DNA from 2 places in the Neptuniibacter sp. QD37_11 genome. Region 1 is predicted to be linked to the other one. Evidence: predicted binding sites of a transcription regulator. Region 1 holds the regulator's gene; the other holds the start of a gene.
The links. The regulator FliA, encoded in region 1, starts transcription of late flagellar genes. The targets are predictions, from matches to a motif close to CTAAAGTTNNNNNNNNNNCNGCCGATA.

Region 2: ACMXYT_RS09155 (DUF5610 domain-containing protein) is a predicted target of FliA. The motif match lies at 4,341-4,367, and genes of this name have one in related genera.

Annotation. Positions count from the first base shown of each region.
Region 1 covers NZ_CP180552.1:596,023-604,036, forward strand. Annotated here, with positions in the region: gene flhB (flagellar biosynthesis protein FlhB) at 1-918, shown strand, start outside; gene flhA (flagellar biosynthesis protein FlhA) at 1,062-3,170, shown strand; gene flhF (flagellar biosynthesis protein FlhF) at 3,213-4,649, shown strand; gene ACMXYT_RS02555 (MinD/ParA family protein) at 4,665-5,492, shown strand; gene ACMXYT_RS02560 (RNA polymerase sigma factor FliA) at 5,505-6,215, shown strand; gene cheY (chemotaxis response regulator CheY) at 6,296-6,679, shown strand; gene ACMXYT_RS02570 (protein phosphatase CheZ) at 6,698-7,495, shown strand; gene ACMXYT_RS02575 (chemotaxis protein CheA) at 7,508-8,014, shown strand, end outside.
Region 2 covers NZ_CP180552.1:1,994,947-2,002,960, forward strand. Annotated here, with positions in the region: gene ACMXYT_RS09135 (diguanylate cyclase) at 1-518, shown strand, start outside; gene ACMXYT_RS09140 (serine/threonine protein kinase) at 539-1,531, opposite strand; gene ACMXYT_RS09145 (DUF2058 domain-containing protein) at 1,699-2,256, shown strand; gene ACMXYT_RS09150 (cation:proton antiporter) at 2,298-4,283, shown strand; gene ACMXYT_RS09155 (DUF5610 domain-containing protein) at 4,442-5,584, shown strand; gene ACMXYT_RS09160 (DEAD/DEAH box helicase) at 5,706-7,457, shown strand; gene ACMXYT_RS09165 (VOC family protein) at 7,473-7,832, opposite strand; gene ACMXYT_RS09170 (hypothetical protein) at 7,939-8,014, shown strand, end outside.

The DNA of each region.
Region 1 (8,014 bases):
ACTAATAAAATGTTGGCGCATTTTGGAGCTTCTGCTAAAGAGTCGCTCATGGGCTTAGCGGGAATATTTGGAGTTCTTTTGATTGCTGCTTTGGTTGGGCCTATTGCTTTAGGGGGCTGGAATTTTAGTGCGCAGTCAATTGCACCTAAAGGTAGTCGAATAGACCCTTTAGCAGGCCTTAAACGGATGTTTTCCCTCAAGTCATTGATCGAGCTTTTTAAGGCGATTGCAAAGTTCTCGCTTGTCGGTGGATTTGCTATATTGATTTTATGGACTATCAGGGGGGATCTGTTGGCGCTGGGTACCTTTGAGGCGCGACCAGCAATAGATGCGGCATTAGAGACCATAATCTGGGTATTTATGGCGCTTAGTGCAGTCTTGATTCTCGTGGCTGTGGTAGACGTGCCTTATCAGTTGTATGACTATACCGAAAAAATGAAAATGACCTTGCAAGAGGTTAAGGATGAGTTAAAAAATACCGAAGGTAAACCTGAGGTCAAAGGGCGTATCAGGCAGTTGCAGCGTGAAATTGCTCAAAGGCAAATGATGCAATCAGTGCCTGAGGCTGATGTAGTTATTACCAACCCGACTCACTACTCTGTCGCTTTAAAATATGAGAGTGAAGGGCGTGGTGCGCCGATTTTAGTGGCTAAGGGGGCGGACTTTGTGGCATTAAAGATCCGAGAAATAGCCGATGAGCATGATATTCCTATCCTTTCTGCGCCCCCTTTGGCGCGTGCAATCTATAATTCCACTGAAATAGATGACGAGATTCCATCTGGCTTGTATATGGCTGTGGCTCAAGTGCTTGCCTATGTCTTCCAGTTGAAACGATATAAAGAGCGTGAAGCTGAGCGTCCAAGTAACTTACAAGTTGATAAGTTACCTATCCCTGATGAATTCAAAGATGACCTTTAATTGGCGTAAAAATTGCAGAATTTAGGATCGGCATAACTATTCGTCAAAAAAACATCAGATTTTATTGCTTTACCTATATCTGTTTGTAAGGTGAATTGAGTGCTTATTGTTTTTGTGATGTTTTTTTGACGTTTGGGGTTTGAGTGGATAAAGCAGTTGTTTTAGAAAATGTTAAAAGTTTAGGGCGCGGTAATATCGGTGTGCCTTTGCTGCTGCTTGTTATTTTGGCAATGGTGACGTTGCCGGTACCTCCTTTTCTATTGGATGTGCTATTTACCTTTAATATTGCCCTTTCGATTGTTGTTCTATTGGTTTGTGTCTACTCAAATCGCCCGCTAGATTTTGCAATTTTCCCAACCATTATCCTTGTTGCGACACTGATGCGTCTTGCTCTGAATGTGGCATCGACTCGTGTGGTTTTGCTTTATGGTCATGAGGGGGGCGATGCTGCCGGTAAAGTGATCGAGGCTTTTGGTGAGGTCGTTATCGGCGGTAATTACGTTGTTGGTTTTGTCGTCTTCCTTATTCTAATTATTATCAACTTTGTTGTTGTGACCAAAGGTGCGGGTCGTATTTCGGAAGTAAGTGCTCGCTTTACCTTGGACGCTATGCCAGGTAAGCAGATGGCGATCGATGCTGATTTGAATGCGGGTCTAATTGGGCAAGAGGAAGCAAAAGCAAGGCGAGAGGATGTAACGCAAGAAGCCGACTTTTATGGTTCTATGGATGGTGCTTCTAAGTTTGTTCGTGGTGATGCGGTTGCGGGTATTTTGATTCTTGTAATCAATCTTTTGGGTGGCCTAGGTATTGGCATGTTGCAGCATGATCTCGATTTTGAGACTGCCATGCGTTTCTATTCGCTACTAACCATTGGTGATGGTTTGGTAGCGCAAGTGCCGTCATTACTACTTTCAACTGCTGCGGCGATTATGGTAACCCGTCAGAATGTTTCTCATGATATGGGTGGTCAGGTTGTATCGCAGATGTTTGCATCGCCAAAGGCTTTGGCGGTTGCTGCAGGTATTCTGACAATTATGGGTATTATCCCGGGAATGCCGCATTTTGCTTTCTTGTCGTTGGCTATTCTGGCAGGTGGTGGTGCTTGGTGGATTCACAAAAAACAAGTTGAGAAAGAGGCTGTACAAGAGGAGCAGGCGCAGCAAGAAGCTGAAATGTCTGAAGAGGACGAGTCAGAGAAGCGAGAGCTTGATTGGGATGATGTGATGCCGGTCGATATGGTTGGCCTTGAGGTGGGTTACCGCTTGATCCCAATGGTTGACAAAATGCAGGGTGGGCAGTTGTTGAGCCGCATCAAAGGTGTGAGGAAAAAACTGTCGCAGGACTTAGGTTTTCTGGTGCCGTCGGTGCATATTCGAGACAATTTGGATCTCTTGCCCGGCGCTTATCGCATTACTTTAATGGGCGTGGTTGTAGGTGAGTCAGAAGTATACCCAGACCGTGAACTGGCTATTAACCCAGGTCAAGTATTTGGTAAGTTGCAAGGTGTAGAAGTAAAAGATCCAGCGTTTGGTTTGGATGCGATTTGGATTGAGCAATCACAAAAAGAACATGCGCAATCACTGGGCTATACGGTGGTCGATGCCTCCACAGTAGTAGCGACGCATATGAATCAGTTGCTTCAGTCCCATGCTCATGAATTACTCGGGCATGAAGAGGTTCAGCAGCTATTGGATATGCTTACGAAGAGCTCTCCAAAGCTGGTGGATGAATTGGTTCCGGCTAAATTGTCGTTCAGTATTCTTCTCAAGGTGCTGCAGAATTTGTTGATGGAGCAGGTGCCGTTAAAAGATTTTCGCACGATTGCTGAGTCGTTGGCGGATGCGGTTAATAGGACACAAGATCCATTGGCTTTAACGGCTGCTGTAAGGGTCTCTTTGGCTCGATTGATAGTTCAGAACATTAATGGTTCTGAGTCGGAACTTCCGGTGATTACTTTGGCTCCGCAATTGGAGCAGCTCTTATTGAACTCTGTTCAGCAGGGGCAGGATAATGGATTGGTGTTGGAGCCGGGTATGGCTGAGAGGTTGCAATCTTCTTTGTCAGAGGCTGCAACGCAGCAAGAAATGATGGGGAGACCGTCGGTTCTTTTGGTCGCGGCGCCAGTGCGGCCGCTTATGGCTAAATTTGTTAGGTATGGCGAGCATCAAATTAATGTGCTCTCCTATCAGGAAATTCCTGAAAATAAAAAGGTCACAATTGTCTCGACAGTGGGAGGTGAAAATGCGGCATAAACGTACTTCAGCCCAGCTTGTTGTGGCCGATAAGGAATTGATATGAAAGTAAAACGCTTTTTTGCGCCAGATATGCGACAGGCTATGCAGCGGGTCAGGGATGAGATTGGTCCGGACGCAGTTATTGTGTCTAATCATCGTGTCGCTGGTGGTGTTGAAGTTGTGGCTGCTCATGAAAATGATTATGAGGCGGCTCAACAAGAGTTTTCTCGCAAACAAAAGAAAACGCAAAAACGGCAGTCCCAAATTGACGTGCTAACAGGTGGCGGTGCTTCTAATCGAGACTTAGAGGGCGAGCTACAAAAGGCGCGAATGCAAATAGCGGAAGCTCAGGGTAAGCAGGAAAGTCAAAATTATGACGTTCCAGGTCAGGTTAATAAGCAGATAGAACAAGACGATGATCTGCGAACAATTTTGGCTTCGTTGAAACAAAGGCAAAAACAGAAAGCTAATACGGCTCATCAGAACTTTATGCAACAGCCCGCTGTTGATGATCCTGGGCTCGGTTTAGATCTGCAAAGTGAATTGTCTATGTCAGCTGCGCCTTCAAATGAAGGGGCCGAACATCTTATTCAGTCAATGCAGGACGAAATTGCGCAGCTTAAAAACCTACTAAGTCAGCAAGTTTTAGCCCAAGGTAATGTGCAAGCGTCTGCTCCTACAAAATCTCCATTGCAGAAAAAATTTGAATTGTTAGGTGTGAGTGAGAAATTATCTACGCATCTACTTTCTCATGTTGAATCAGGTTTGGCGCCGGATAAAGCATGGAAAAATGCGCTGACGCGCTTGTCGGATGCGATCCCTGTGATGGGTGAAGATTTTATCGAACGCGGTGGAATGATCGCTTTTGTCGGACCAACAGGTGTCGGAAAAACTACAACCATTGGTAAGCTTGCAGCGCGTCATGTACTGAAATACGGTAGCTCAAGTATGGCGTTGGTAACGACTGATACCTATCGAATTGCGGCACATGAACAGTTAAGAACCTTTGGGCGAATTCTTGACGTTCCGGTTCGAGTTGTTGATGAAAATAATAGTTTGGATGACGTTTTGCACTCTCTGCGAAACAAGAGATTAGTGCTGATAGATACTGCCGGATTGAATGCAAATGAGCCGCATAGTGAGGCTCAATTGGCCATGCTGGAGGGTGTAAGTTTGCGTCTTAAGAAGCTATTGGTCGTTTCTTGCAGCAGTCAACGCAGGGTTGTTGAACAGGCATTCAATGCTTATCAGGGGTTAGGCTTGAATGGTTGTGTGCTGAGTAAGATGGATGAATCGGGTAGCTTAGGTGAAGCTATTTCTTTGATCGTCGAAAAGCGTTTGCCTGTTTCCTACGTTACCGATGGACAGCGTATCCCTGATGATATTGATATTGCCAAAAAACATGAGTTGGTTAGTCGAGCTGTCATAACGGCTCAACGAGCTATAGAAGCAGAAAAGAAAATGTCTGCGCTCGATTCAATCTATAAAACGGGTTAATGGTGGGAATTAATAATGAATCAACATAAACCCGTTAAAGTAATTGCGGTAACCGGTGGTAAAGGCGGCGTTGGGAAAACTAACGTCTCGGTGAATTTGGCGTTAGCTTTAGGTGATCTAGGTCATAAATCTATCTTGATGGATGCTGATTTAGGTTTAGCAAACGTCGATGTGATGTTAGGTTTGCGTCCGAAAAAGAATATTGCTGATGTTCTGAATGGTGAATGTGGCCTAAAGGATATTATGCTGGACGTAGGCGAGCATCTAAAAATTGTACCGGCTTCATCTGGTACACAAGAGATGACAGCATTGTCACCGCATGAGCATGCAGAATTAATACATGCTTTTAATGAAGTGGCTGATGATACCGATGTTCTGATCATTGATACGGCAGCAGGTATTTCTGATTCGGTCGTGAGCTTTGTTAAAGCCGCACAAGAAGTTTTAGTAGTTGTTTGTGATGAACCCACCTCAATTACCGATGCTTATGCTTTAATTAAACTGTTAAATCGGGATTATAGGATGACCCGCTTCCGCGTTCTGGCCAATATGGTTCGAAGTGAGCAGGAAGGACGTAATATGTTTGGGAAGTTATTAACAGTTACTGATAGGTTTCTTGACGTGACCCTTCAATATGTAGGATCAATACCTTATGATGAAAATGTTCGTAAGGCGGTTCAACGTCAAGTGGCTGTTTTAAAAGCGTTTCCAAAGAGCAAAGTCTCCTTGGCATATCGTCAATTAGCGAATAAAGTAAATGGGTGGCCGGTTCAAACTGTGCCCCGAGGTCATTTAGAGTTTTTTGTTGAGCGGCTCGTTCAAGGAGTTCGCCCTTCGGACTAGCAAAGAGGCGGTATGTACAACCAGCTGCAATTACAAACGAGTGAAGAGCTAATTGAGCAGTATGCGCCGCTAGTTAAACGTATTGCACATCACTTGCTTGCTCGCTTGCCTGCGACTGTAATGCTGGATGATCTTATACAAGCAGGCATGATCGGTTTACTTGAAGCCGCAAGTAAATACGATGCTTCAAAAGGAGCGAGCTTTGAAACTTATGCAGGGATCCGCATTCGTGGCTCCATCATTGATGAAGTACGCCGTGGTGATTGGACGCCGCGTTCGGTACATCGAAATAGTCGTCGCGTAACAGAAGCTATTCAGCAGATAGAAGCTCGAACAGGACGCGATGCAACAGATTCAGAAGTGGCTAAAGAGATGGGGATTAGTGTTGCTGATTACCATAATTTGCTTAAGGATAGTTTGGATAGCAGACTCTTTAGTTTCGAGGAGATGATCAATCCTCAACATGAAGGTCCAGGGGAGTCTTTTGCTAACGATGATCCCGGTCCAAATCAAAATTTTGAGCGAGAAGCATTTTTAAAAGCGCTAAGTGCAGCTATAAATAACTTACCAGAACGGGAAAAGTTGGTGTTAGCGCTCTATTATGATGAAGAGCTCAATTTAAAAGAAATTGGTCAAGTTTTAGGTGTAAGTGAGTCTCGAGTTAGTCAGATCCACAGTCAAGCAGCGTTAAGGTTGCGTTCGCGACTAAGTGATTGGCAATAAAAAGGGTTGACCAGACTCAACGTAATTGCGGTAATTAAGTGTAGACTCAACAAGTTGCGTAGTTCTAACAGGAGGCCGTCTTGAATAAAGACATGAAAATTCTTGTAGTGGATGATTTCTCCACAATGAGACGAATTATTAAAAACCTATTGCGCGATCTGGGCATGACAAATGTTCAGGAAGCGGATGATGGTCAGACTGCACTGCCGATCCTTAAGCAAGGGGGAATTGATTTTCTGGTCACAGATTGGAATATGCCAGGAATGACCGGTATCGATCTTTTAAAAGAGGTTCGTTCTGATCCTAACTTAGCTCACATGCCAGTGCTTATGGTTACAGCAGAAGCTAAGAAAGAGCAGATTATTGCGGCGGCGCAAGCAGGGGTAAACGGTTATGTAGTTAAGCCATTTACTGCAGCAGTGCTGAAAGAAAAGATTGATAAGATCTTTGAACGCCTAGGATAAGAAATAGGGTCCGTTGTAATGATTGCAGGAACAGATAAAGGTGTAGGGCGCTTCGAAATGGAATTGCAGTTGAAGGCTCAGGAATTGGTTTCCGTCCTGAATGAAGGGAATCTCTCTGAAGCCATGGATCTGATCCAAGAACTCCATGAATTCAGACATAAGACCTTCTTTAGTGAAGTGGGTCATCTGACACGTGGCCTGCATGAAGCGATTAAAGCCTTTTCTTCAGAGCTAGGTACTAGCTTGGAATTGGATGATGAAGCAGCTCCTAAAGATGCGGATGCAGCTGATCGTCTCAATTATGTAATTGAAGTTACCGAAAAAAATGCACATGAAACCATGGACCGTGTCGATAAGGCGCTGGGTTTGGTTGATCGTTTAGATTCACAGAGTGAACGGTTTAAAGACCTATTGTCGCTAGTTGGTCAGTTAGAAAAAGAACACGACAATTTGAACGGCGTCTATGACCGTACATGTGCAGTAAAAGAAGAATCTGAAAAGACAATTGAAACTTTGCGGTCAGAGTTGACTGATATTGTGGTGTCTCAGAGCTATCAGGACATTACAGGGCAGCTAATCCGTCGTGTTATTAACTTGGTGACAAATGTAGAAACACACCTTGTTGGTTTGATGGAAATGGCTGCTCAGGTTGAAAAATTGTCGGGCATCGAGGTGCAAACCGCACCAGAAGATGACAAGCAGGATAATAAAAAGAATCCTATTCAGGCTGAGGGGCCGCAGGTCAACAAAGATAGTGCTGATGTAGTCAGTAACCAAGATGAAGTTGATGACCTGCTTTCCAGTCTGGGTTTTTAAGAGGAGCGCCGTATGAGTTTGGATGTGGATCAGGAGATTCTTGAGGATTTTCTTGTCGAAGCAGGTGAAATCCTTGAGCAATTATCTGAACAGTTAGTTGATCTGGAGCAGCGTCCAGATGACAGTGATCTGCTCAACGCAATATTTCGTGGCTTTCATACCGTAAAAGGTGGTGCAGGTTTCTTGCAACTTGAACCTATGGTTGATTGTTGCCATAACGCAGAAAATCTCTTTGATATGTTGAGAAATGGCGAAATCAAAGTTTCGCCAGAACTGATGGATGTAGTACTGCAGGCACTTGATACTGTAAACGTGATGTTTGATGCCGTAAGGGGCGGTCAAGAGCCAGAAAATGCGGATCCACAACTTATTAAGGCTCTAATTGCTTTTGCAAGTGGCGGTGCTCCAGTACCCGCTGAAGCTGCACCTGCTCCGGTGGCGCCAGAGCCCGCTCCAGCTGCGCCAGTTCCTGAGCCTGTAGCAAGTAATGCAGATCAGAGTTCAGATGAATTCGATATG
Region 2 (8,014 bases), 1.4 Mb from region 1:
TACTCAATAAAACCTATCAACGCTCAATTAGTGATCCCCTTACATCACTCTTTAATAGGCAACATTTCAGAGAACTTGCAGATACAGAAATACAACGAGCACAAAGATATCAACTACCCTTATCGATCATCATGATCGACTTAGATTTTTTTAAGCAGATTAACGATAACTATGGACATCAAGCGGGAGATTATGTGCTTCAGAAGTCGGCCAAAATAATAGAATCAACCTTAAGAGTGGGAGATATTGCAGCACGTTACGGAGGTGAAGAGTTTATTGTTTTGTTGCCTCATAGCGACGAGGCTGACACTCAAATTTGTGCAGAAAGAATTAGAAAGGCGCTGAATACCAAAATAAAACTACGTGGCGCATATCATACGCTTTCAGCAAGCCTAGGCTGCGCCACCTTGGATTCTAACTACACTAATTATGACCAGCTAGTCAGCGGTGCTGACGATGCCCTCTTCTTAGCTAAAGATCGTGGTCGAAATATAGTTATAGCGACCAAGCAGCTTTAATATCCTACTCAAAATTAAGCTTAGAGAATCTTTAAAGGCTCTTCATTTAGTAACGCCAATTGCTCACGTAGTTGAAGAATATGCTCACCCCAGTAACGCTCGGTATTAAACCAACCAAAGCTATAAGGGAATGCTGGATCTTCCCAGCGGCGGCCAAGCCATGCACTGTAATGCATAATTCGTAAACTTCGGAGGACTTCGATCAAACGTAGCTCTTTGAGTTTAAAATCGTAAAACTCGTTGTAGCCATCGACTATTTCAGACAACTGTTGCGTCTGTTCATGTCGATCACCAGAGAGCAGCATCCAAATATCCTGCATCGCAGGTGCCATACGAGCATCATCAAAATCAACAAAATGAGGGGCATCATCACGCCATAGCATATTGCCTGAATGACAATCACCATGAACACGAATATGTTCTATCTCACCACACGCTTTTAAGATCTCATCAACACCCTGAAGAAGATCTCTAGCAACGGAATCGTAAGCTGGTTTAAGCTCTGCCGGAATAAACCGATCACTTAAGAATGCAACACTGTCATGGCCAAATGTCTGACTGGTCAAAGTCGGTCGGTGATCAAATTTTTTCGAAGCGCCCACCAGATGCATACGGCCCAATAAACGGCCTAGCGTAAAAAGATTATCAAGGTTATCGAGTTCAGGAGCATGCCCTCCTCTGCGAGGAAACAAAGCGAACATAAACCCTTCATAATCAAACAGGGTTTCCCCCTTTTCATTACACCAAGGGGTCACAGCAGGCAGAGATTGCTCCGCTAAATCGAAACTAAACTCATGCTCTTCTAGAATCTGCTCTCGACTCCAACGTTGAGGGCGATAGAACTTGGCAATCATCGGCTCTTGATCTTCTATGCCCACCTGATAAACACGGTTCTCGTAACTATTCAGAGGAAACGTACGACCGTCACACCAATGCCCTTGACTCTCAACCGCATCCATCAAGAATGATGGCGTTAACCGCTCAAAAGGGTGTGTTAGATCATGTTCAGACATAAAAAATCCAGCTATAAAATAATTGCAGGTGCAGGGTACGCTTTAGCCCATAGGTGAACAAGTGATATTCCTAATAGATTTGTCCTATTTTCCGTTATTTTTTAAATAGTAGCGTGAACTTTTGTTATAGTTCCAATAATAACCAACAGGAGTATTACGAGTAAGTTATGGCAGGTTCACTTAAAGATCAGTTGCTAAATATGGGACTGGTTGACCAGAAAAAAGCGAAGCAAGCAGATACTGAAAAGCGTAAGCAAAACAAAAAAGCCAAAAAGGCACGCAAATCCGGCCAGCAGGTTGTTGATACGCAAGCAGAGAAAAAGCAGGCGCTAGAAGAACAGCGTAAAGCTAAGCAAGAGCATGATCGTGAACTGAATCGTCAACGAGACGAAGAGCGCCGCAACAAAGAGATTGAAGCGCAATGCCGTCAGATGATCATACAGCAACAGATCGAGCTGCCCGAAGATGCCGAAGTAAGTTACAACTTTGTATACGATAATAAAGTTAAAACTATGTATGTAACTTCGCTCATTCAAGGGCAACTGTTCCGCGGCCAAGTAGCAATCGCTGCGTTAGATGAAAAGTTTTACCTGATCCCGGATAAATTTGCAGAGAAAATTGAGCAACGTCTGCCTAATTACGTTATTCGTGTTCAACCGGAAGAAGAACCAGAAGAAGATGATCCGTACGCGGATTATAAGATTCCAGACGACCTGATGTGGTAATTCTGCACATCAACAGCGTCTTCATGTAGTAAGGGATACGCATGTCACAGGGTTTTTTCGAGCAATTTTTGGTCATTTTATGTTGTGCCGTTGTTGCCACAACCCTGTTTCGGCGCATCAAACTCCCGCCTCTCCTTGCCTACTTAAGTGTTGGCGCTATTGTTGGCCCCTATAGTTTAGGGGTCGTCAAAGACACCCATAGCATTGAGCTACTCAGTGAACTAGGGGTTGTCTTTTTACTCTTTATGCTCGGCTTAGAGTTCTCAGTCTCGCGTATGTTTGCCATGCGCAAGGCTGTATTCGGTCTAGGCAGTTTGCAGGTCATTATCACCGCTGCCTGTTTGATGGCAATCTGCCACCTTTTTGGCCTGCCGCAAACCACCTCTTTAGTTATCGCCGGTGCACTCGCCCTATCATCTACAGCGATTGTAAGCCGCGAGCTGATTCAGCGTGACGAACTCAACAGCCCTCATGGCCAGCTTTCAGTTGGTACTTTAATCTTCCAAGACTTAGCGGCTGTATTCTTCCTAATCGTTGTCCCGACACTCAGTAGTTCGGCAACAGAGATAGACAGTGCCGAAGTCGCATTGATGCTACTTGAGGGCTCAACACTACTCATAATCCTATTGCTGGTTGGCCATATTGTGATGCCATTGCTGTTCCATGAATCAGCACGCAGCGGTTCCAGCGATGTGTTTGTTTTGACGACACTGGCGGCTGCCCTTTTAGCCGCTTGGATTACGCACGCTGCTGGTTTATCTATGGCCCTCGGAGGATTCTTAGCAGGAATGATGTTGGGTGAGAGTCGTTACAGATATCAACTAGAAGCCGATATACGCCCATTCAGAGATGTACTCTTAGGGCTGTTCTTTGTCTCTGTCGGGATGCAATTAGATCTATCTGCTCTAATCGACAGCTGGTATTGGATTATCCTGTTCAGTGTTAGCTTAATTCTGTTAAAGACTTTTATTATTACTCTTCTCGGTACGCTACTGCATAAAGACCCGGCAAATGCCTTAAGAGCAGGCCTCAGCCTTAGCCAAGGCGGTGAATTTGGTTTTGCCTTATTGGCTTTAGCCTTAGGTAATAATCTGATCGAGCCTGATATCAATACTATTGTTGTGTCTACGATCATCATCAGCATGATCGTCACGCCGATTTTGATGAACCACACTTACAGCCTGAGCCGTTGGTTGCACAAAGATGATCCGATTGAATCACCACAACAGAAATTGCCTGATGCCAGCCAGCTAAATCCGCATAATTTAGATAAACATGTGATTATCTGTGGCTTTGGCCGTGTGGGTCAGATCATCGCGCGCTTCTTAGACCAAGCAAACATCCCATACATTGTCGTAGATAATGATCCGGTGCGTGTAATGGAAGCTGCTACAGCAGGCGAACACATCTGTTTTGGTGATGCCAAACGAGATGATGTGATGGCCGCTGTTGGTGCTGACCGTGCGCGGATGTTGATCCTTAGTTTTCCCGAAGCCGAAACAGCGATGCAAGCGCTTAAGCATATACGTACCCGCTTCTCGACTTTACCTATTTTGGTTAGAACACGGGATGATTCTCAGATCGAAGCATTTCAGAATGCTGGAGCCACCGAAATTATTCCTGAAGCTTTGGAAGGCAGCTTAATGATGGTTTCCCATGTTCTGTCTATGCTGGGTATCAACCATCAACAAATTGAACAACAAATAAATCAAGTACGCGCAGAAAGGTACAACCTTCTACATGGCTACTATCACGGCCAGCATTCCGAAAAAATTGATAGTAAAGGCCGTATGAAAGAGATACTGCATCCCGTTCAAATTGAAAATAACTGCAAGTCGATTGGTAAAACTCTGCGAGATATTCCTTTATCAAAGCACCAAGTCTCTGTGGCAATGATCCGTCGTGGTGATCAATCTGAACACAGCCCAAGTGGCGATACACATATACAGCAGGGAGATATCATCATCCTTCAAGGGCCGAATGATAAGATTGAAATCGCGGAATCGATCATCCTAGATGGGAAGTAGTTTTTACTTTTTCCCTCTAACCTTTAGATGAAACAATTTCATTAGTTACGCTTTTTATTAAAGTCTCTCAACAAAACGTCGATAACCCTCTTATATTTAGTAGTACAACTAAAACAATGGGATCATTTGATCCTTTTTTGTCTGTGGAGGAAAACACCGTGCAAGTTCTATTAAGCAGCCAAGCAGCCTACTCTCAGGTTCGCCAGGAAACACTGGTTACGGGCGGGTTTGCTGATGGTAAAGATAGCAACGGTCGTTCTGCATCTGCGGCAGATAAGTTAGTAGCCAAACTAGCAGAAAACATTCCGGGTATGAGTGCATCAGAGATGAAAAGTCTCGACGCTAATGATTACTCTCCGGAAAAAGTTGCATCACGTATCTCCGACTTTGTAGCACAAGGCCTTGAACAAGCCCGTGCCCGCGGAGCGTCTGATGCTGACCTAGATCGTATGTATAAAGCGGCCGTTTCAGGTGTAGAAAAAGGCTTTAAAGAAGCAACTGAGATTCTAGAAGATCTCAATATGTTAACCCCTGATATCTCCGCAACAATCGAGCAAACCAAAGATCTGACGTTCGAAGCGCTGGCCGGCCTTGCGCCTACCAACGAAACAGCGTCCACACGCCAGACTTCTATCTCTGCTGCTGAACGTTATTCAAAAGCTGAGTCTTTCTCCCTTGATGTCATGACCCAGGAAGGAGACAAAGTTTCAATTCGTTTCAACAGTGAAGCAAGTCAAACAGCCTCTTTAGGCGCCTACTCTGACGGTAACAGTAGCGCTGTATCTTTCGGCCTTGAGCGTACCGCCAGCAGTAGCTATAGCTTTAGTGTTGAGGGTGATCTAAACGAAGACGAGTTAGACGCGCTGACAACCCTAATTCAGGATATCAATCTTATTGCCGAAGACTTCTTCAGCGGTGATGTTCAAGACGCTTTTGAACAAGCAGCTGAATTTGAAATGGACAAATCCGAGTTGATGAACTTGAATGTAACTATGACTCAATCAGCAAGTTACTCAGCGGTAGCTGCTTATGAGCAAGTGCAACAACTAGATAACCCATTAGGCAATAATGGCCGCCACTTAGGCCAGATGATGAACAACTTCGATAATTTGGTTGCTAACCCAGCCATGGCATTCTTAGAAGACAGTTCATTATTCGGGGTAGATCTATTGGACAGCTTGATTCATCAAGATATCCGCTACAAAGATGCTGATGAAGAATCCCAGAGCAAACTGGATGATAACTTCGGTCTTTTGCGTGACCTTATGACCCGGTTTGATCAGGACGACGCAGACGATTAACCCCCCTTCTTAATCGCTGCGATACTTTAAACCGGCCTACTTAGGCCGGTTTTTTTATCTTTAGGTTTTTTATAAATACTTAGAGTATTATTCTTCCATCTATTATTGATCTTTAATGACAATGGCCAACTCCTTTTCCCTACGCCCCTATCAACAAGAAGCCGTTGATGCGACATTAAATCACTTTCGCAAATCAAACGATCCTGCTGTTATCGTACTACCAACGGGCGCCGGCAAAAGCCTTGTTATAGCAGAGCTTGCTCGCTTAGCACGTAAAAAAATTATGGTGCTAGCTCATGTCAAAGAGTTGGTTGAGCAAAATCACGCTAAGTATGAAGGCTATGGTTTAGAAGGTGGTATTTTTGCAGCGGGCTTGAATCGCAAAGAGATCGAAAAACAGGTTACGTTTGCCAGTGTGCAATCTGTAGCAGCGAATATTGATCTTTTTAATAACGAATATTCGTTACTGATCGTCGACGAGTGCCACCGCATTAATGACGACGAAGATAGCCAATACGGACGAATCATCAGCAAACTCCAAGAGATCAATCCCAACCTAAAAGTGCTTGGGTTAACAGCTACGCCTTACAGAATGGGGATGGGCTGGATCTATCAGCAGCATTATCGTGGTTTTGTTAGAAGCGAGCAGGAAAAACCATTTCGTAACTGCATCTACGAACTCCCGCTCAGTTACATGATTAGCCGTAACTACTTAACTCCTCCAGAAATGGAAGATGCAGCAATCGCGCAATATGACTTTTCAGCCTTAGATCAAACTGCATTTGGCACTTATGCTGAAAAAGATATCAATAATCTACTAACAAAATACAATCGCGTCACTAGGGCGATCATTGAACAAATAATTGAACGTGCTCAAGATCGCCAAGGCGTGATGATCTTTGCAGCAACAGTTGATCACGCCAAAGAGATCAGCACTTACCTTCCCGAAGATCAAACCGCTTTGATCACTGGTTCCTCCACCAGCGAAGATAGAGACCGCTTGATCAGTGACTTCAAGCTTAAGAAAATAAAGTATCTGGTTAACGTATCCGTTCTTACGACAGGATTTGATGCTCCCCATGTCGATTTAATTGCAATTTTAAGGCCCACCGAATCTGTTAGCCTGTATCAACAGATTGTTGGGCGCGGTCTGAGGCTCGCCCCTGGAAAGAAAGATTGCTTAGTCATCGACTACGCAGGCAATAACTATAACCTGCATCATCCGGAAGTGGGTGAAAAACGTCCTTCCCCGGATTCCGAACCGGTACAAGTATTTTGCCCTTCCTGTGGCTTTGCCAATATCTTTTGGGGTAAAACAGACAGCGATGGCAAAGTAATTGAGCATCATGGCCGACGCTGCAAAGGTCTGCTTGAAAGCGACGAAAGTGACACGCCTTCAGAGCAGTGTGATTTTCGCTTTCGATTTAAAGAATGCCCTCACTGTAATGCTGAAAATGATATCGCTGCCCGTAAATGTCACCAGTGCAATAAAGCGATTATCGACCCAGACGATCAATTAAAAGATGCACTGAAACTGAAAGATGCCATGGTGATCCGATGTGCTGGGTTATCGTTGATCCAGAATCAGTCCAAGCTTCAGGTCATTTATCATGGCGAAGAAGGCGAAGAACTGAAGGAGAGCTTCGATTTTGCTAAGCCTGCCCAGTTAAAGCGCTTTAATGAAATATTTGGGCGCCGGGTTGCGAATAGGCAAGCACCCCAAAACTTTTCAAACATAGAAGAAGCGATAGCTTATGAATCACTTCTAGTTGCACCAGATTTTGTCATTGGACGTGAGCAAAAACACTATTGGCGTGTGCAAGAGAGAATATTTGATTACCAAGGTCGATATCGTAAAGCTAACCAGCTTTAAATTGATATCACAGCTTTATTCTTGATCTGACCAAACAGCCAGTTCATTGCCATTTGGATCAAGAAAATGAAAACGTCGCCCGCCGGGAAAACTGAAAATTGGTACTTTGATCTCACCACCAGCTGATTCAATTAGCGCCTGACTCGCCTCAAGGTTTGTACTATACAAAACCACCAGTGCAGCACCATTACTTGAATTGGATTTCAGATCAGCTTTATAAAAACCACCCGCTAATCCTGCGCCTTCAAAAGCGCTATATTCAGGCCCATAGTCGGTAAACTTCCAGTTAAAAAGGTCAGAGTAAAAGCGCTTAGTGCCTCCTAAATTATTAGCCGGTAACTCAATGTAATTAATTTGATTGTGCGCAGAACTCATTTCACATCCTCTTGATTTGAAAACTTGCAAAACCCAAAAAGCGTCTATGCTTTGTATATACCTTCGTTAAAAGCAACCAATTCAGTCTGATCTGATTGGAGTAAGAATGACATACAAGGTATTTATTACAACAGTTACCATGTTAATAACTTCAAATTTCCTCGCGGCTGCAGAATTGGTCG